One region of the Escherichia sp. XD33 genome, then DNA from elsewhere that is predicted to be linked to it. Evidence: predicted binding sites of a transcription regulator. Region 1 holds the regulator's gene; the other holds the start of a gene.
The links. The regulator Fur, encoded in region 1, represses iron uptake genes when iron is present. The targets are predictions, from matches to a motif close to ATAATAATGAGAACNACTATCAA.

Region 1 (7,932 bases):
TCTTGTTGATACCCTGGATGCACTGCAGATCGACAAAGCAACATTTATCGGTCACTCCATGGGCGGTAAAGCGGTAATGGCACTTACTGCACTGGCCCCCGATCGCATCGATAAACTGGTGGCGATCGATATCGCACCGGTCGACTATCACGTACGCCGTCATGATGAGATTTTCGCAGCTATCAACGCGGTCAGTGAATCGGACGCACAAACTCGCCAGCAAGCAGCAGCAATAATGCGCCAGCATCTTAATGAAGAAGGGGTGATTCAGTTTCTGTTGAAATCTTTTGTTGACGGGGAGTGGCGCTTTAACGTGCCGGTATTGTGGGATCAGTATCCGCATATTGTGGGTTGGGAGAAAATCCCGGCATGGGATCACCCTGCCCTGTTTATCCCTGGTGGTAATTCTCCGTATGTTAGCGAGCAGTACCGTGATGATTTACTGGCACAATTTCCACAGGCACGGGCGCATGTCATTGCAGGCGCGGGTCACTGGGTCCATGCTGAAAAACCAGATGCGGTATTACGCGCTATCCGTCGCTATCTCAATGATTAACGCAACTGATTAAAAACCCAGCGTCCGCGTCGCTTTCCGCGCGTGGGCGTTGGCGTGACTCATCGCGCTGATGTATTATGGCGCGCTATCCATCCGGGCAGAGGCCTGGCTGATTGTTTCCCCCGAAGTCACCAAGATCATGGCCAAAGAACAAACGGACCGTACGACATTAGATCTGTTCGCGCACGAGCGTCGACCGGGACGACCGAAAACTAATCCGCTTTCGCGCGATGAACAGCTGCGTATTAATAAACGCAACCAACTAAAACGCGACAAAGTACGTGGCCTTAAGCGTGTCGAACTGAAGCTGAACGCGGAAGCTGTCGAGGCGCTGAACGAGCTGGCGGAATCGCGCAATATGAGCCGTAGCGAACTGATCGAAGAGATGTTAATGCAGCAACTGGCGGCGCTGCGTAGTCAGGGCATCGTTTAAATTTCCACTTTCATGTAGCACAGTGTGCAGTCCTGCTCGTTTGCTGATTCCGCAAGACTGCCTGTTCTGCTATGATTGCCTTTATCCGTGGGCAATTTTCCACCCCCATTTCAATAAGTTTCAAGAGGTTATTTCACTCATGGCTATCACTGGCATCTTTTTCGGCAGCGACACCGGTAATACCGAAAATATCGCAAAAATGATTCAAAAACAGCTTGGTAAAGACGTTGCCGATGTCCATGACATTGCAAAAAGCAGCAAAGAAGATCTGGAAGCTTATGACATTCTGCTGCTGGGCATCCCAACCTGGTATTACGGCGAAGCGCAGTGTGACTGGGATGACTTCTTCCCGACTCTCGAAGAGATTGATTTCAATGGCAAACTGGTTGCGCTGTTTGGTTGTGGTGACCAGGAAGATTACGCCGAATATTTCTGCGACGCATTGGGCACCATCCGCGACATCATTGAACCGCGCGGTGCAACCATCGTTGGTCACTGGCCAACTGCGGGCTATCATTTCGAAGCATCAAAAGGTCTGGCAGATGACGACCACTTTGTCGGTCTGGCTATCGACGAAGACCGTCAGCCGGAACTGACCGCTGAACGTGTAGAAAAATGGGTTAAACAGATTTCTGAAGAGTTGCATCTCGACGAAATTCTCAATGCCTGATGTGATGCGGCGTAGACTCATGTCTACGCCGTATTAATAGATAATGCCAATCAAAATAATTGCTACAAATTTGTAACTTTTGCTGTTGTACCTGTACAATGTCCCGGTGTTCAAGTGGCCTTGCCGTTGTAAATGTAAGCTATGCCACGTTTTTATTAACAATATTTGCCAGGGACTTGTGGTTTTCATTTAGGCGTGGCAATTCTATAATGATACGCATTATCTCAAGAGCAAATTCTGTCACTTCTTCTAATGAAGTGAACCGCTTAGTAACAGGACAGATTCCGCATGACTGATAACAATACCGCCCTAAAGAAAGCTGGCCTGAAAGTAACGCTTCCTCGTTTAAAAATCCTGGAAGTTCTTCAGGAGCCGGACAACCATCACGTCAGTGCGGAAGATTTATACAAACGTCTGATCGATATGGGTGAAGAAATTGGTCTGGCTACGGTATATCGCGTACTGAACCAGTTTGACGACGCTGGTATCGTCACCCGCCACAATTTTGAAGGCGGTAAATCCGTATTTGAACTGACACAGCAACATCACCACGATCACCTGATCTGCCTCGACTGCGGCAAGGTTATCGAATTTAGTGATGATTCCATCGAAGCGCGTCAGCGTGAAATTGCCGCAAAACATGGCATTCGCCTGACTAACCACAGTCTCTATCTTTACGGTCACTGTGCCGAAGGCGATTGCCGCGAAGATGAGCACGCGCACGAAGGCAAATAAGCCAGCCTGAACGAGAAAAGCCAACCTGCGGGTTGGCTTTTTTATGCAAGGGAAATAAGAAAAGCGAGAGTTACAGCTCTCACTTATTTGTTATTACTGCGAATTTCCTGCCAGACCTTATCACAATCGGCTTTCACCGCCTGATCATTTCCGGTTTGCGTTGCACGCAGACACTGCTGATAATCCAGTACGCGGACACTTTCCTGGTCGGCAAACTGCTGATGTTGTTTCTCTTTCTTCAGCACGTTTAACACGCTCTGGCAGGCTTCAATTTTTTCCGGCGAACCTTGCGCGGTGTTGATACAGGCGCTGTATGCCTCTTTCAGACGGCTGTCTTCCTGTGGTGCGGTTGATTGCGCACAAGCTACCAGCCCCGATGCCATCATGGCGATGAGAATCAGTTTTTTCATAGCAAATTCCTCAAACGTGCGGCAGGCACAAAACCTGCCGCGTCGGGCATCAGAAGATGGTGAATGGTGCGATTACCATAAATTTTACGTCACGCTCATCCTGGAAGATGTTGCCGTAACCACCGCCCCAGCTTGGGATGTCGGAGTGGTTGTCGTATTCGGTGAAGTGCAGTTTGAACATCGTGCCTTTGGCGCGACCGTCCTGAATGGTATAGACCGCATCCAGGCTGTATGCAGACTCTTCAATAGTCCGGTTTTTGTCGTAGTACGCATCCGGATTGCTCTGCCAGGTCGCAGGTTTAGCATCCCATGCGTAAACGTAGGAAGCGCCGATGGCGAAGCCTGGAAGATTCCAGTTTTTCAGGTCATACATCGCACCGAAGAAGACTGCTTTTTCGCCGTTGGCGTTGAAGTCAGAACGGTTGTCCCACCAGATATCCAGGCGACCGTTTGAGGAAGCGTAGGTTGGAGTCATACGTTGCAGGAAGTATCCCTGCTGACCGTCAGCCTTAACCCAGGTGCCTTCGAGGCGCAAATCCACTACGTCAGCCGCCCGGTAACCAAAGGTCAACGCCTGCAGCCAGGCGGTGCCGTCATAAAGGTCGTTGACGCTGCGATCGTCAACTTTATCGCGGGTACCGTAGAACTGGTAGCTGGTGGTTAACGGGCTACCGGCGATATCAAATTTGTAGCTGGCTTTGGCAAAATATTGATCGATATACCCTTCCGCCTGACCAAAAGCCGCTTCCAGTACGAAGTTATTTTTGAAGTCGTATTTCGCCCCAAGGGAGTGCAGATAATCAACTTTGGTGGTTTTATCGTTCTGATAAAACTCATCCATTTCCAGATGCCACGGCGCTTTGTATTCGTTGGTCCACATGTAGGAGAAACTCAATGCACCGGCATCGCCGTAATCAAAATTCGCTCCGGCTTCCGCACCCTGATAAGTACCCGGCATAAAGCTCCAGTGAGGCGCTAACAGCGTCTGACCGGTTGGCTGAATATAACCTGCCCTCGCCCAAACCGGACCGTATTTAAATTTGGCCGCTGCTTTATACAGGCTTATACCGCTTTTGTCGCCGGACCAGTCTTCGTCATAGGCTTTATTACTTTTTGAAAACGCGATTTCGTTCGGGTGAGAGCTGTCGCCGTTTTCCGCCATTTCAATCGCCGTAAACGCGGCAATATCAAGGCCGAACATATCAGCAGCATAACCAGACTGAAAATCGAGGTTGGCATTCCAGGTGGAGTGAGAAAGGTTGGTTTTGTATTTGTCGCCGTCGGTAACATCTTTACGGTCGCGTTCACGCTGCCAGTAATATATACCGCCGGTTAAGGTTGAATCGTCGATGAATCCTTCGGCGCGAGCCTCCGGCATTGCCATAAAGCCCGACATTGCTGTAACACCGGCGATAGCCAGCGCCAGCGTACTACGTTTGCCACTAAACGTACGCATGGGTTAATCCTCTTTGACGTATAAATTGCTGCACCAAAGGTGAACAGCGAAAAAAAATAAAAATTAAAAAAGTAGCGTTGAGAAAAGTCTCGCTGACTACAGGAACAGACTATTTTTCGCGACGCGAATTATCAATCTCTTTCTGTAACCAGAATGTAAGAACATGAGCAACCGCACATATTTTGATGATTTTTGTTACAAGGCTTAAGTTTGCGGTTGAAAGGCTTGCAGAAGAATAAAAGCGTGAATTTCCAGCAAGATGAAAGCGGTTACATTTTATTTAATTATGTTTTGTGATTTTAAATTTATTTTATGGATAAATTGCGAAGCGGAATTAATTCGCGAAGAAAAGCAGAAAAAACGCCGCAGAGCGCGGCGTTTTGGATTGTTTGCATATTTCTTGCCGGATGCGGCGTGAACGCCTTATCCGGCCTACAAAAGCACGCAAACTCAATATATTGCAGAGATCATGTAGGCCTGATAAGCGTAGCGCATCAGGCAATTTAGCGTTTGAAACTGTTTGTCTGTTCCTTGCCGGATGCGACGTAAACGCCCCATCCGGCATAGCGAAACTTAAAATTACTCGCCTACTTTCGCCCAGGTATCACGCAGCCCAACGGTGCGGTTAAATACCGGTTTTTCCGCCGTAGAATGGCGGCTATCGAGGCAGAAGTAACCTTCACGCTCAAACTGGAATGCTTTACCCGCAACCGCATCTTTCAGCGACGGTTCAGCAAAGCCCTGTTTGATCACCAGCGATTCCGGGTTAATCACCGACAGGAAATCATCCGCAGCACCTGGGTTAGGCACGCTGAACAGACGGTCATACAAACGGATTTCAACCGGCAGCGCATGTGCCGCGCTCACCCAGTGAATAACACCTTTGACTTTACGACCATCTGCCGGATCTTTGCTTAAGGTATCGGCGTCATAAGTACAGAAGATGGTGGTGATATTACCTTCGGCATCTTTCTCGACGCGTTCTGCCTTAATCACATAAGCATTACGCAGACGCACTTCTTTACCCAGCACCAGACGTTTGTACTGCTTGTTAGCTTCTTCGCGGAAATCGGCGCGATCAATCCAAATCTCACCGCTAAACGGCACCTGACGGCTGCCCATTTCCGGTTTGTTCGGATGGTTCGGCATGGTAACCATTTCGCCTTCGCCCTGATAGTTTTCGATAACCAGTTTCACCGGATCGATAACCGCCATTGCGCGCGGCGCATTTTCGTTGAGATCTTCACGGATGCAGGATTCCAGCGACGCCATCTCAATGGTGTTGTCCTGCTTGGTCACGCCGATGCGTTTGCAGAACTCACGAATAGAAGCCGCAGTGTAACCACGACGACGCAGACCGGAAATGGTCGGCATACGCGGGTCATCCCAGCCTTCAACGTGCTTGTCGGTCACCAGCAGGTTCAACTTACGCTTGGACATCACGGTGTATTCCAGATTCAGGCGCGAGAACTCATACTGGCGCGGGTGAACAGGAATCGTGATGTTGTCCAGTACCCAGTCGTACAGACGACGGTTGTCCTGGAACTCAAGCGTACACAGAGAGTGCGTAATACCTTCCAGGGCATCGCTGATGCAGTGGGTGAAGTCGTACATCGGGTAGATGCACCACTTGTTGCCAGTCTGGTGGTGTTCAGCAAATTTAATACGGTACAGCACCGGATCGCGCATCACGATAAACGGTGAAGCCATGTCGATTTTCGCACGCAGGCAGGCTTTACCTTCTTCAAAACCACCGGCACGCATTTTTTCGAACAGCGCCAGGTTCTCTTCAACGCTGCGGTCGCGGTACGGGCTGTTTTTACCCGGTTGCGTCAGGGTGCCGCGGTATTCGCGGATCTGTTCCGGCGTCAGTTCATCAACGTACGCCAGGCCTTTATTGATCAGTTCGATCGCATAGGCGTGGAGCTGATCAAAATAATCGGAGGAGTAACGGACGTTACCAGACCAGTGAAAACCTAACCACTCTACGTCGTTTTTGATCGACTCAACATACTCGATATCTTCTTTTACCGGGTTAGTGTCGTCGAAACGCAGGTTGCACTGGCCTTTATAGTCCTGGGCGATCCCGAAGTTCAGGCAGATAGATTTCGCATGGCCAATATGCAGATAGCCATTCGGCTCCGGCGGGAAACGGGTGTGTACTGTGGTGTGCTTACCACTGGCCAGATCTTCATCGATGATCTGACGGATAAAGTTAGTCGGGCGGGCTTCTGCCTCACTCATCGTGGATTCCTCAAAGCGTAAACAACGTATAACGGCGTATGATCTTATAAGCGGGACAGGCTGACAACTGTTAGTTAGTGAAAATCGAAAATCTCACTGAGATTATGGGGATGATTGATGAAAAAAAAAGCGGCAGAGAAGATCTCCACCGCTTTTGCCAGTCCTGCGTCATTGTTGGATGCGACGCTTAAGCGTCTTATCCAACCTGGACTGAGCTTTTGTAGGCCTGATAAGACGCGTCAAGCGTCGCATCAGGCATAAAGCAGATTACTTTTTGATTTCATACAGCGGTGTTTGACCCGCCACAACATGGCCCTGAGCTTTAATGATCAAGCCACTGAAATCGTCGATATTGCTGCAAACCACCGGGCTAATCATCGAGCGGGCGTTAGCGTTCAGGTAATCCAGATCCATTTCCAGAATCGGTTGCCCTGCGCTTACCTGCGCACCCTCTTCCACCAGACGTTTAAAGCCTTTACCTTCCAGCGCTACGGTGTCGATACCCATATGGACGACGATCTCCGCGCCTTTTTCGGTTTCCAGGCAGAACGCGTGGTTGGTGTTGAAGATTTTCACGATTGTCCCTGCGGCTGGTGATACGACGATTTTATCTGTCGGTTTCACCGCCACACCGTCACCCACCGCTTTGCTGGCGAATGCTTCGTCAGGAACCTGATCCAGTGCCACGACATCACCGGTAATCGGCGATACCAGCTCCGCGATAGATACCGCGTTTGGTACAGCCTGCGGTTTTGCTACAGGCGCGGCAGTTGCCGGAGTTGCTTCAGCTGACGCAGCTGCTACCGGACCGCGGGCAACGACTTTCTTCATCGCATCGCCGATGGATTCTGCTTTCGCGCCAACAATCACCTGAATAGTCTGTTTGTTCAGTTTTACTACACCAGAAGCACCCAGACGTTTACACATCGTATCGTTAACGCGGGCAGAGTCAGCCACTGTAAGGCGCAGACGGGTGATACAGGCGTCAATTGCTTTCAGGTTGTCAGTGCCGCCAACCGCAGCAATATAGTTGGTCGCCAGTTGATTGAGGCCTTCTTCAGTGTTGCTGTTGGCTTCTTCAGTAACGATCTCGTCTTCTTTATCTTCACGACCCGGCGTTTTCAGGTTGAACATGCGGATAACCAAACTGAACACCACGAAGTAGATAGCGAAGAAGACAACACCCATCACCAGCAGCATCCAGACGTTCTGGCTGGCGGCCGGCAGGTTATACATCAACGCGTAGTCGATAGCCCCCGCAGAGAAAGAGAAGCCAGCATGGATACCCAGCAGTGTTGCCACAAACAGGCTGATACCGGTCAGCAGTGCGTGCAGGAGGTACAGCAGCGGTGCAAGGAACATGAACAGGAATTCCAGCGGCTCAGTCACACCGGTCAGGAACGCAGTAACAGCAACAGAAAGCAGCAT
Region 2 (7,932 bases), on a different contig from region 1:
CGCCAGAATGCACACCAGGCTGTAAGTTGGATGCTGACTGTAGCTGGCGACCTGATAGAACAATGTTGCCAGTGAGTAAGCGATATTCAGCCCCCACAGGATGGAGAAGCCCATCCAGCCACGGCTTGATTCACGGGCGATAGCCCCCATCACCGAGATACATGGTACATACAGCAGGACGAAAATCAGGTAGCTGTAAGCTGCTGCTGCGCTACCGAATTTCTGATCCATCACGCCCATCGCCCCGGTACCCATTTCGCCGTCGCCTTTGCTGGCTTCAATGGGGTTCATCAGTACGCTAAGGCTGAAGGTGTCTTTCAGGCTCTGCCAGGTTTCATCTATCGCACTGAACAGCTCTTCACCGAGGTTAAATTCTGCCGGATTGAACTCTTCGTCCTGAATATTTTCTGCGGTGTAGAGGGTGTTGAGCGTACCCACTACCACTTCTTTCGCCATGGCACCTGTAAACAGGCCAACCGTTGCCTGCCAGTTATCTTCATGCACGCCAATTGGCTTGAAGACCGGGGTGATCACCCGGCTGACGGACGCCAGCGCCGAGTCGTTGATGTTATCGACGATTTTCCCGCTCAGCGAGAAGCTGTTGAAAGCGCTCAGGAAAATGCTGACGATGATGATCACTTTACCAGCACGCAGAACGAAGCCTTTCAGACGCTGCCAGGTCTGGATAATCAGGCTTTTAACGTGTGGTACATGATAGACCGGCAACTCCATGACAAACGGCGTCGCTTCACCGCGCATGATGGTGTACTTGAGCATCAGGCCAGTCAGCACCGCCATCACAATACCCAGCATATACAGCGAGAAGACCGCCAGCGCACCGTTCTGCCCGAAGAAGGCAGCCGCGAATACTGCGAAGATAGCCAGACGCGCGCCGCAGGACATAAACGGTGCCATCATGATGGTCATCAGACGTTCACGCGGTGCATCAAGCGTACGTGCACCCATTACCGACGGTACGTTACAACCGAAACCGACGATCAGCGGCACAAAGGATTTCCCCGGCAAGCCCAGCGCCTGCATCAGACGGTCCATCACAAACGCCGCACGCGCCATATACCCGGAGTCCTCAAGGAAGGAGAGGAACAGGTACATCATGCCAATCTGCGGCACCAGTGGCAGCACGGTGTTAATGCCGCCACCCAGGCCCTGGGCGAGGAAGATAGTCAGCCAGTCCGGGAAGTGGAGCGTGTAGCCAATCCATTGAATACCATGCACAAATAGCGCCACGGAGCCGACGTCAAACAGCGGCTGTAACGCCCCGCCGATGTTGATAGCCAGCAGGAACATCAGGTACATCACAAAGAGGAAAATCGGCAGACCGAGGAAACGGTTGAGCACGATTTTATCTACCGCAGTGGTGAAACGGCTGGGTTCTGCCGTCAGGGTGTTGCTTACCACATCACAGATGGCAGCAATGCACTGGTAACGCGCATCGGCAATGTGCAGCGCCGGATCGTCCATCTCATTACGCAGACGGGCGAGGGCGGCATCAAGATGCTGCGACGCTTCACCGGCGTAGGCGCGGCTGTAGATATCGCCTTCCAGCATTTGCAGGCCCAGCCAGCGACGTTGTTTCAGCGGGATGTCGGAAGGCATCACTTTTGCCAGTGAATCTGCTTCGTTGAGTAGCGGCTGTGCGTAATGTACCAGTTCCACATTCTCGTTAGCTTTATAGCGATCAATCGCCAGCTTGAGCGCTTCAATACCGCGACCACGGGTTGAAACCAGCGGGATCACCGGACAGCCCAGACGCGCCGACAGAGCATCAATTTCAATACGAATATTTTGCTTCTCGGCAATGTCGAGCATGTTCAGTGCCACAATGCAGGGAATGCCGAGTTCCAGCAGTTGTAGCGTCAGGTACAGGTTACGCTCAAGGTTAGACGCATCCACCACGTTAATCAGCAGGTCGGCGTCGCCACTCAAAATGTAGTGACAGGCGATTTGCTCATCGAGCGAGGTCTGCGATGAGATGGTGGTCAGAGAATAGGTGCCGGGCAGGTCCACCAGCGTGACCTGATGATCGGTGGTGGAGAATTGCCCTTCTTTACGTTCGACGGTAACGCCAGCCCAGTTACCTACACGCTGACGTGCGCCAGTGAGCTGGTTAAATAAGGTTGTCTTGCCAGAATTTGGATTACCAATTAAGCCTATGGTTAATTTTTTCATTGTTGTTATCACCGTATTAACAGGAAACCGCTTCCACTTCTAATAAGGCCAGATCTTTTTTGCGTAATACCAGGCTCACACGACGGGTTTCGATATGAATGGGGTCGCCGAGTGGAGCGACGCGCACCACATTAAAAGAGGAGCCAGGTAACATGCCAAGAGAAAGCAGTTTTTGGCGATATGCCGGGCTGATTTCACGGGAAAAGCCAGTGATTTTCCACGCAGTATCTGGAGTGTATTGCATAGGTGCCTACTTGTTTCTCATTAACTGGATAACTACCTCATGGGGCGTTTGACAGCGACATGAGACCAGATGATTTGCCAACAAAGGAGAGATTAAATAATCAACAACACAATGATAATGAGAATGGTTTCTATCAGCAATACTTAAAATGTGTGCGAATGTTGGTTTGAATAATAATCTGACTCAATGTTGATGTGGCTCAAGGTTATATCGCAGCGAAAATATAATTCGAATAGTGAATTACCCGGACTGGCTAATGTTTAATTAAGGTTTCAGTTGTTAATGAAGTGATAAATATTGCCGGAATATATTATGAGTTTGGTTGTGGAATAAAAAGGCCGGAGATATTCTCCGGCACTTTTATGTCAGGCAAGGCGTTCGTTGCCAGATGCGGCGTGAACGCCTTATCGCGCAGGTTTAGGGGCCAGTCCGGGCGTTTAACGTTTTTTGCCCATTGCCGCCGCCAGCGCATCCATCATCGCGCTATTACCGGCAGGCTGCGCTTCACGACCGCGTGGTTTGGCTGCCGGGCGGTTGTTTTGCGGGCGTTCATTACCGCCGCCGCGACGGGCGTTGGTTTCGCCAGGCTGCTCGTCCAGACGCATAGTCAGGGCGATACGTTTACGCTGAAGATCCACTTCCAGCACTTTCACCTTCACAATGTCGCCCGCTTTCACCACGGTATGCGGATCTTCCACAAACTTGTTCGACAATGAAGAGATGTGAACCAGGCCGTCCTGATGCACGCCGATATCGACAAACGCGCCAAAGTTGGTGACGTTGGTCACCGCACCTTCGAGGATCATACCCGGTTGCAGGTCGTTCATTGTCTCGACGCCATCGGCAAACTGAGCGGTTTTAAATTCCGGACGCGGATCGCGACCCGGTTTTTCCAGCTCTTTGATGATGTCAGTTACTGTCGGCACACCGAATTTTTCATCAGTAAAGTCAGACGCTTTCAGGTTACGCAGTTCGCTGCTGTTACCCATCAGATCTTTCAGTGCCTGCTGTGTTGCTGCCAGAATGCGTTCCACCACCGGATAGGCTTCCGGGTGGACGGTAGAAGCATCCAGCGGGTTATCACCGTGGTTAATGCGCAAGAAGCCCGCGCACTGCTCGAAGGCTTTCGGCCCCAGACGGCTGACTTTCAGCAGTTGCTGACGGTTCTGGAACTGGCCGTTCTCATCGCGCCAGGCCACGATGTTTTGCGCCATCATGCGCGTCAGGCCCGCCACGCGGGTTAACAGCGGAACAGAAGCAGTGTTGAGATCGACGCCAACGGCGTTTACGCAGTCTTCTACTACTGCGTCCAGTTTGCGGGCCAGTTGCGTCTGGCTGACGTCATGCTGATACTGACCTACGCCGATAGATTTCGGATCGATTTTCACCAGCTCCGCCAGCGGATCCTGCAAACGGCGGGCGATAGACACCGCGCCACGCAGCGAAACGTCGAGATCCGGAAACTCCTGCGCTGCCAGCTCGGAAGCCGAGTAAACCGACGCGCCAGCTTCGCTGACGATCACTTTCTGTGCGGTCACTTTCGGGAACTGCTTCTGCACGTCGAGATAGAAACGTTCGGTTTCGCGGGAAGCTGTACCGTTGCCGATCGCCACCAGTTCAACGTTATGCTTTTCACACAGCGCAGCAACAGTCATCGCTGCTTTTGCGGCTTGTCCGGTGTGCGGGTAAATGGTATCGGTCGCTACCAGTTTGCCAGTGGCATCGACCACCGCCACTTTTACCCCAGTACGCAGACCCGGATCGAGGCCCATCGTTGCACGCAGTCCGGCAGGGGCCGCCATCAGCAGATCGTGCAGGTTACGGGCAAAGACGTTGATTGCTTCATCTTCCGCGCGTTCGCGCACGGTACCCATCAGTTCGGTTTCCAGATGCATCAGCACCTTGATGCGCCACGTCCAGCTCACCACGCCTTTGCGCCAGCTATCCGCCGGGGCATTGTTCAGGCGCAGGCCAAGGTGATCCATGATGATTTGCTCGCAATAGCTCTCTTTCGGCGGCTCATCGAACTGTGGATCGGCATTCAGCGAAAGCTGGAGTACGCCTTCGTTACGCCCACGGAACATCGCCAGCGCGCGGTGAGAAGGCACCGTGGACAACGGTTCGTGATGATCGAAATAGTCGCGGAATTTCGCCCCTTCCTCTTCTTTACCGCTCACCACCGTAGAAACCAAATGCGCGTTCTTCCACAGATAATCACGCACTTTCGCCAGCAGCGCGGCATCTTCGGCAAACCGTTCCATCAGGATATAGCGCGCGCCATCCAGCGCGGCTTTGGTATCTGCCACGCCTTTATCGGCATCAACATATTGTGCAGCGGCGACTTCTGGCGTGTGTGACGGATCGCTCCACAGCAGGTCAGCCAACGGCTCAAGCCCTGCTTCAATGGCGATTTGCCCGCGGGTGCGGCGTTTAGGTTTGTAGGGCAGGTAGAGGTCTTCGAGTTCGGTTTTGCTTAGGGTGGCGTTGATGGCCTTCGCCAGATCATCGGTGAGTTTGCCTTGCTCGGAAATGGACTTGAGGATCGCCTGACGTCTCTCTTCCAGCTCGCGCAGATAGCTCAGACGCGTTTCCAGATTACGCAGCTGCGTGTCATCCAGACCGCCGGTGATTTCCTTACGATAACGTGCGATAAACGGCACGGTATTCCCTTCGTCAAGCAGGCGAACGGCAGCGTCAACCTGTTCCGGGCGCGCCTGAATTTCACCCGCAATAATGCGGCAGAACGAATCATTCATCATGGTTTGAGTTCATCTTTTCGGATCAAAAATCAGGGGATAGTTATACGGACTGGCTGGCAAAAATGCCAGCCATCGGCAGGAGGTTAAGACTCTTCCTTACGGTTTCACGTACTCGATAGCATTAACATACCAGCTCGCTTCCCCGGCAGGGGTATTCACCACCGCCAGATCGCCGACTTCTTTTTTCAGCAATGCGCGGGCCATCGGGGAATCGATAGAGATGTAATCTTTACGGCCAAAAATTTCATCGTAGCCGACAATACGGAAACGGTGAGTCACGCCATCGTCGTTTTCAATCTCCACCCACGCGCCAAAAAAGACTTTGCCTTCCTGCTGAGGGGAGTAATCGACGATTTTGAGATTTTCCAGGCATTTAGTGAGATAGCGCACGCGACGGTCGATTTCACGCAGACGCTTTTTATTATACTGATAGTCAGCATTTTCGCTGCGGTCGCCCAGACTTGCGGCCCAGGTCACCTTTTTTGTGACCTCCGGGCGTTCTTCACGCCAGAGATAATTAAGCTCTTGTTTGAGTTTTTCATACCCTTCCCGGGTAACCAGGGGCGTTTTCATCTCGTTGATTCCCTTTGTCTGTTTGATAATGCGCACATTGGGTATAACGTGATCATATCAACAGAATCAATAATGTTTCGCCGAATAAATTGTATACTTAAGCTGCTGTTTAATATGCTTTGTAACAATTTAGGCTGAAATTCATACCAGATTTAGCTGGTGACGAACGTGAGCTTTTTTAAGAATACACGCTTACAAATTGTTGCGAACCTTTGGGAGTACAAACAATGCAAGAGAACTACAAGATTCTGGTGGTCGATGACGACATGCGCCTGCGTGCGCTGCTGGAACGTTATCTCACCGAACAAGGCTTCCAGGTTCGAAGCGTCGCTAATGCAGAACAGATGGATCGCCTGCTGACTCGTGAATCTTTCCATCTTATGGTACTGGATTTAATGTTACCTGGTGAAGATGGCTTGTCGATTTGCCGACGTCTTCGTAGTCAGAGCAACCCGATGCCGATCATTATGGTGACGGCGAAAGGGGAAGAAGTGGACCGTATCGTAGGCCTGGAGATTGGCGCTGACGACTACATTCCAAAACCGTTTAACCCGCGTGAACTGCTGGCCCGTATCCGTGCGGTGCTGCGTCGTCAGGCGAACGAACTGCCAGGCGCACCGTCACAGGAAGAGGCGGTAATTGCTTTCGGTAAGTTCAAACTTAACCTCGGTACGCGCGAAATGTTCCGCGAAGACGAGCCGATGCCGCTCACCAGCGGTGAGTTTGCGGTACTGAAGGCACTGGTCAGCCATCCGCGTGAGCCGCTCTCCCGCGATAAGCTGATGAACCTTGCCCGTGGTCGTGAATATTCCGCAATGGAACGCTCCATCGACGTGCAGATTTCGCGTCTGCGCCGCATGGTGGAAGAAGATCCAGCGCATCCGCGTTACATTCAGACCGTCTGGGGTCTGGGCTACGTCTTTGTACCGGACGGCTCTAAAGCATGAGGCGATTGCGCTTCTCGCCACGAAGTTCATTTGCCCGTACGTTATTGCTCATCGTCACCTTGCTGTTCGCCAGCCTGGTGACGACTTATCTGGTGGTGCTGAACTTCGCGATTTTGCCGAGCCTCCAGCAGTTTAATAAAGTCCTCGCGTACGAAGTGCGTATGTTGATGACCGACAAACTGCAACTGGAGGACGGCACGCAGTTGGTTGTGCCTCCCGCTTTCCGTCGGGAGATCTACCGTGAGCTGGGGATCTCTCTCTACTCCAACGAGGCTGCCGAAGAGGCAGGTCTGCGTTGGGCGCAACACTATGAATTCTTAAGCCATCAGATGGCGCAGCAACTGGGCGGCCCGACGGAAGTGCGCGTTGAGGTCAACAAAAGTTCGCCTGTCGTCTGGCTGAAAACCTGGCTGTCGCCCAATATCTGGGTACGCGTGCCGCTGACCGAAATTCATCAGGGCGATTTCTCTCCGCTGTTCCGCTATACGCTGGCGATTATGCTATTGGCGATAGGCGGGGCGTGGCTGTTTATTCGTATCCAGAACCGACCGTTGGTCGATCTCGAACACGCAGCCTTGCAGGTTGGTAAAGGGATTATTCCGCCGCCGCTGCGTGAGTATGGCGCGTCCGAGGTGCGTTCCGTTACCCGTGCCTTTAACCATATGGCGGCTGGTGTTAAGCAACTGGCGGATGACCGCACGCTGCTGATGGCGGGGGTAAGTCACGACTTGCGCACGCCGCTGACGCGTATTCGCCTGGCGACTGAGATGATGAGCGAGCAGGATGGCTATCTGGCAGAATCGATCAATAAAGATATCGAAGAGTGCAACGCCATCATTGAGCAGTTTATCGACTACCTGCGCACCGGGCAGGAGATGCCGATGGAAATGGCGGATCTTAATGCAGTACTCGGTGAGGTGATTGCTGCCGAAAGTGGCTATGAGCGGGAAATTGAAACCGCGCTTTACCCCGGCAGCATTGAAGTGAAAATGCACCCGCTGTCGATCAAACGCGCGGTGGCGAATATGGTGGTCAACGCCGCCCGTTATGGCAATGGCTGGATCAAAGTCAGCAGCGGAACGGAGCCGAATCGCGCCTGGTTCCAGGTGGAAGATGACGGTCCGGGAATTGCGCCGGAACAACGTAAGCACCTGTTCCAGCCGTTTGTCCGCGGCGACAGTGCGCGCACCATTAGCGGCACGGGATTAGGGCTGGCAAT

Region 2: the regulator Fur is predicted to act here: its motif matches at 2,546-2,568, upstream of feoA (ferrous iron transporter A).

What each region holds. Positions count from the first base shown of each region.
Region 1 covers NZ_JAENDM010000011.1:17,561-25,492, forward strand. Annotated here, with positions in the region: gene ybfF (esterase) at 1-556, shown strand, start outside; gene ybfE (LexA regulated protein) at 696-989, shown strand; gene fldA (flavodoxin FldA) at 1,129-1,659, shown strand; gene uof (fur leader peptide) at 1,869-1,955, shown strand; gene fur (ferric iron uptake transcriptional regulator) at 1,948-2,394, shown strand; gene chiQ (ChiQ/YbfN family lipoprotein) at 2,478-2,804, opposite strand; gene chiP (chitoporin) at 2,854-4,260, opposite strand; gene K0778_RS08855 (hypothetical protein) at 4,520-4,678, shown strand; gene glnS (glutamine--tRNA ligase) at 4,840-6,504, opposite strand; gene nagE (PTS N-acetyl glucosamine transporter subunit IIABC) at 6,772-7,932, opposite strand, start outside.
Region 2 covers NZ_JAENDM010000006.1:79,226-87,157, forward strand. Annotated here, with positions in the region: gene feoB (Fe(2+) transporter permease subunit FeoB) at 1-2,190, opposite strand, end outside; gene feoA (ferrous iron transporter A) at 2,207-2,434, opposite strand; gene K0778_RS05865 (Tex family protein) at 2,872-5,193, opposite strand; gene greB (transcription elongation factor GreB) at 5,290-5,766, opposite strand; gene ompR (two-component system response regulator OmpR) at 5,994-6,713, shown strand; gene envZ (two-component system sensor histidine kinase EnvZ) at 6,710-7,932, shown strand, end outside.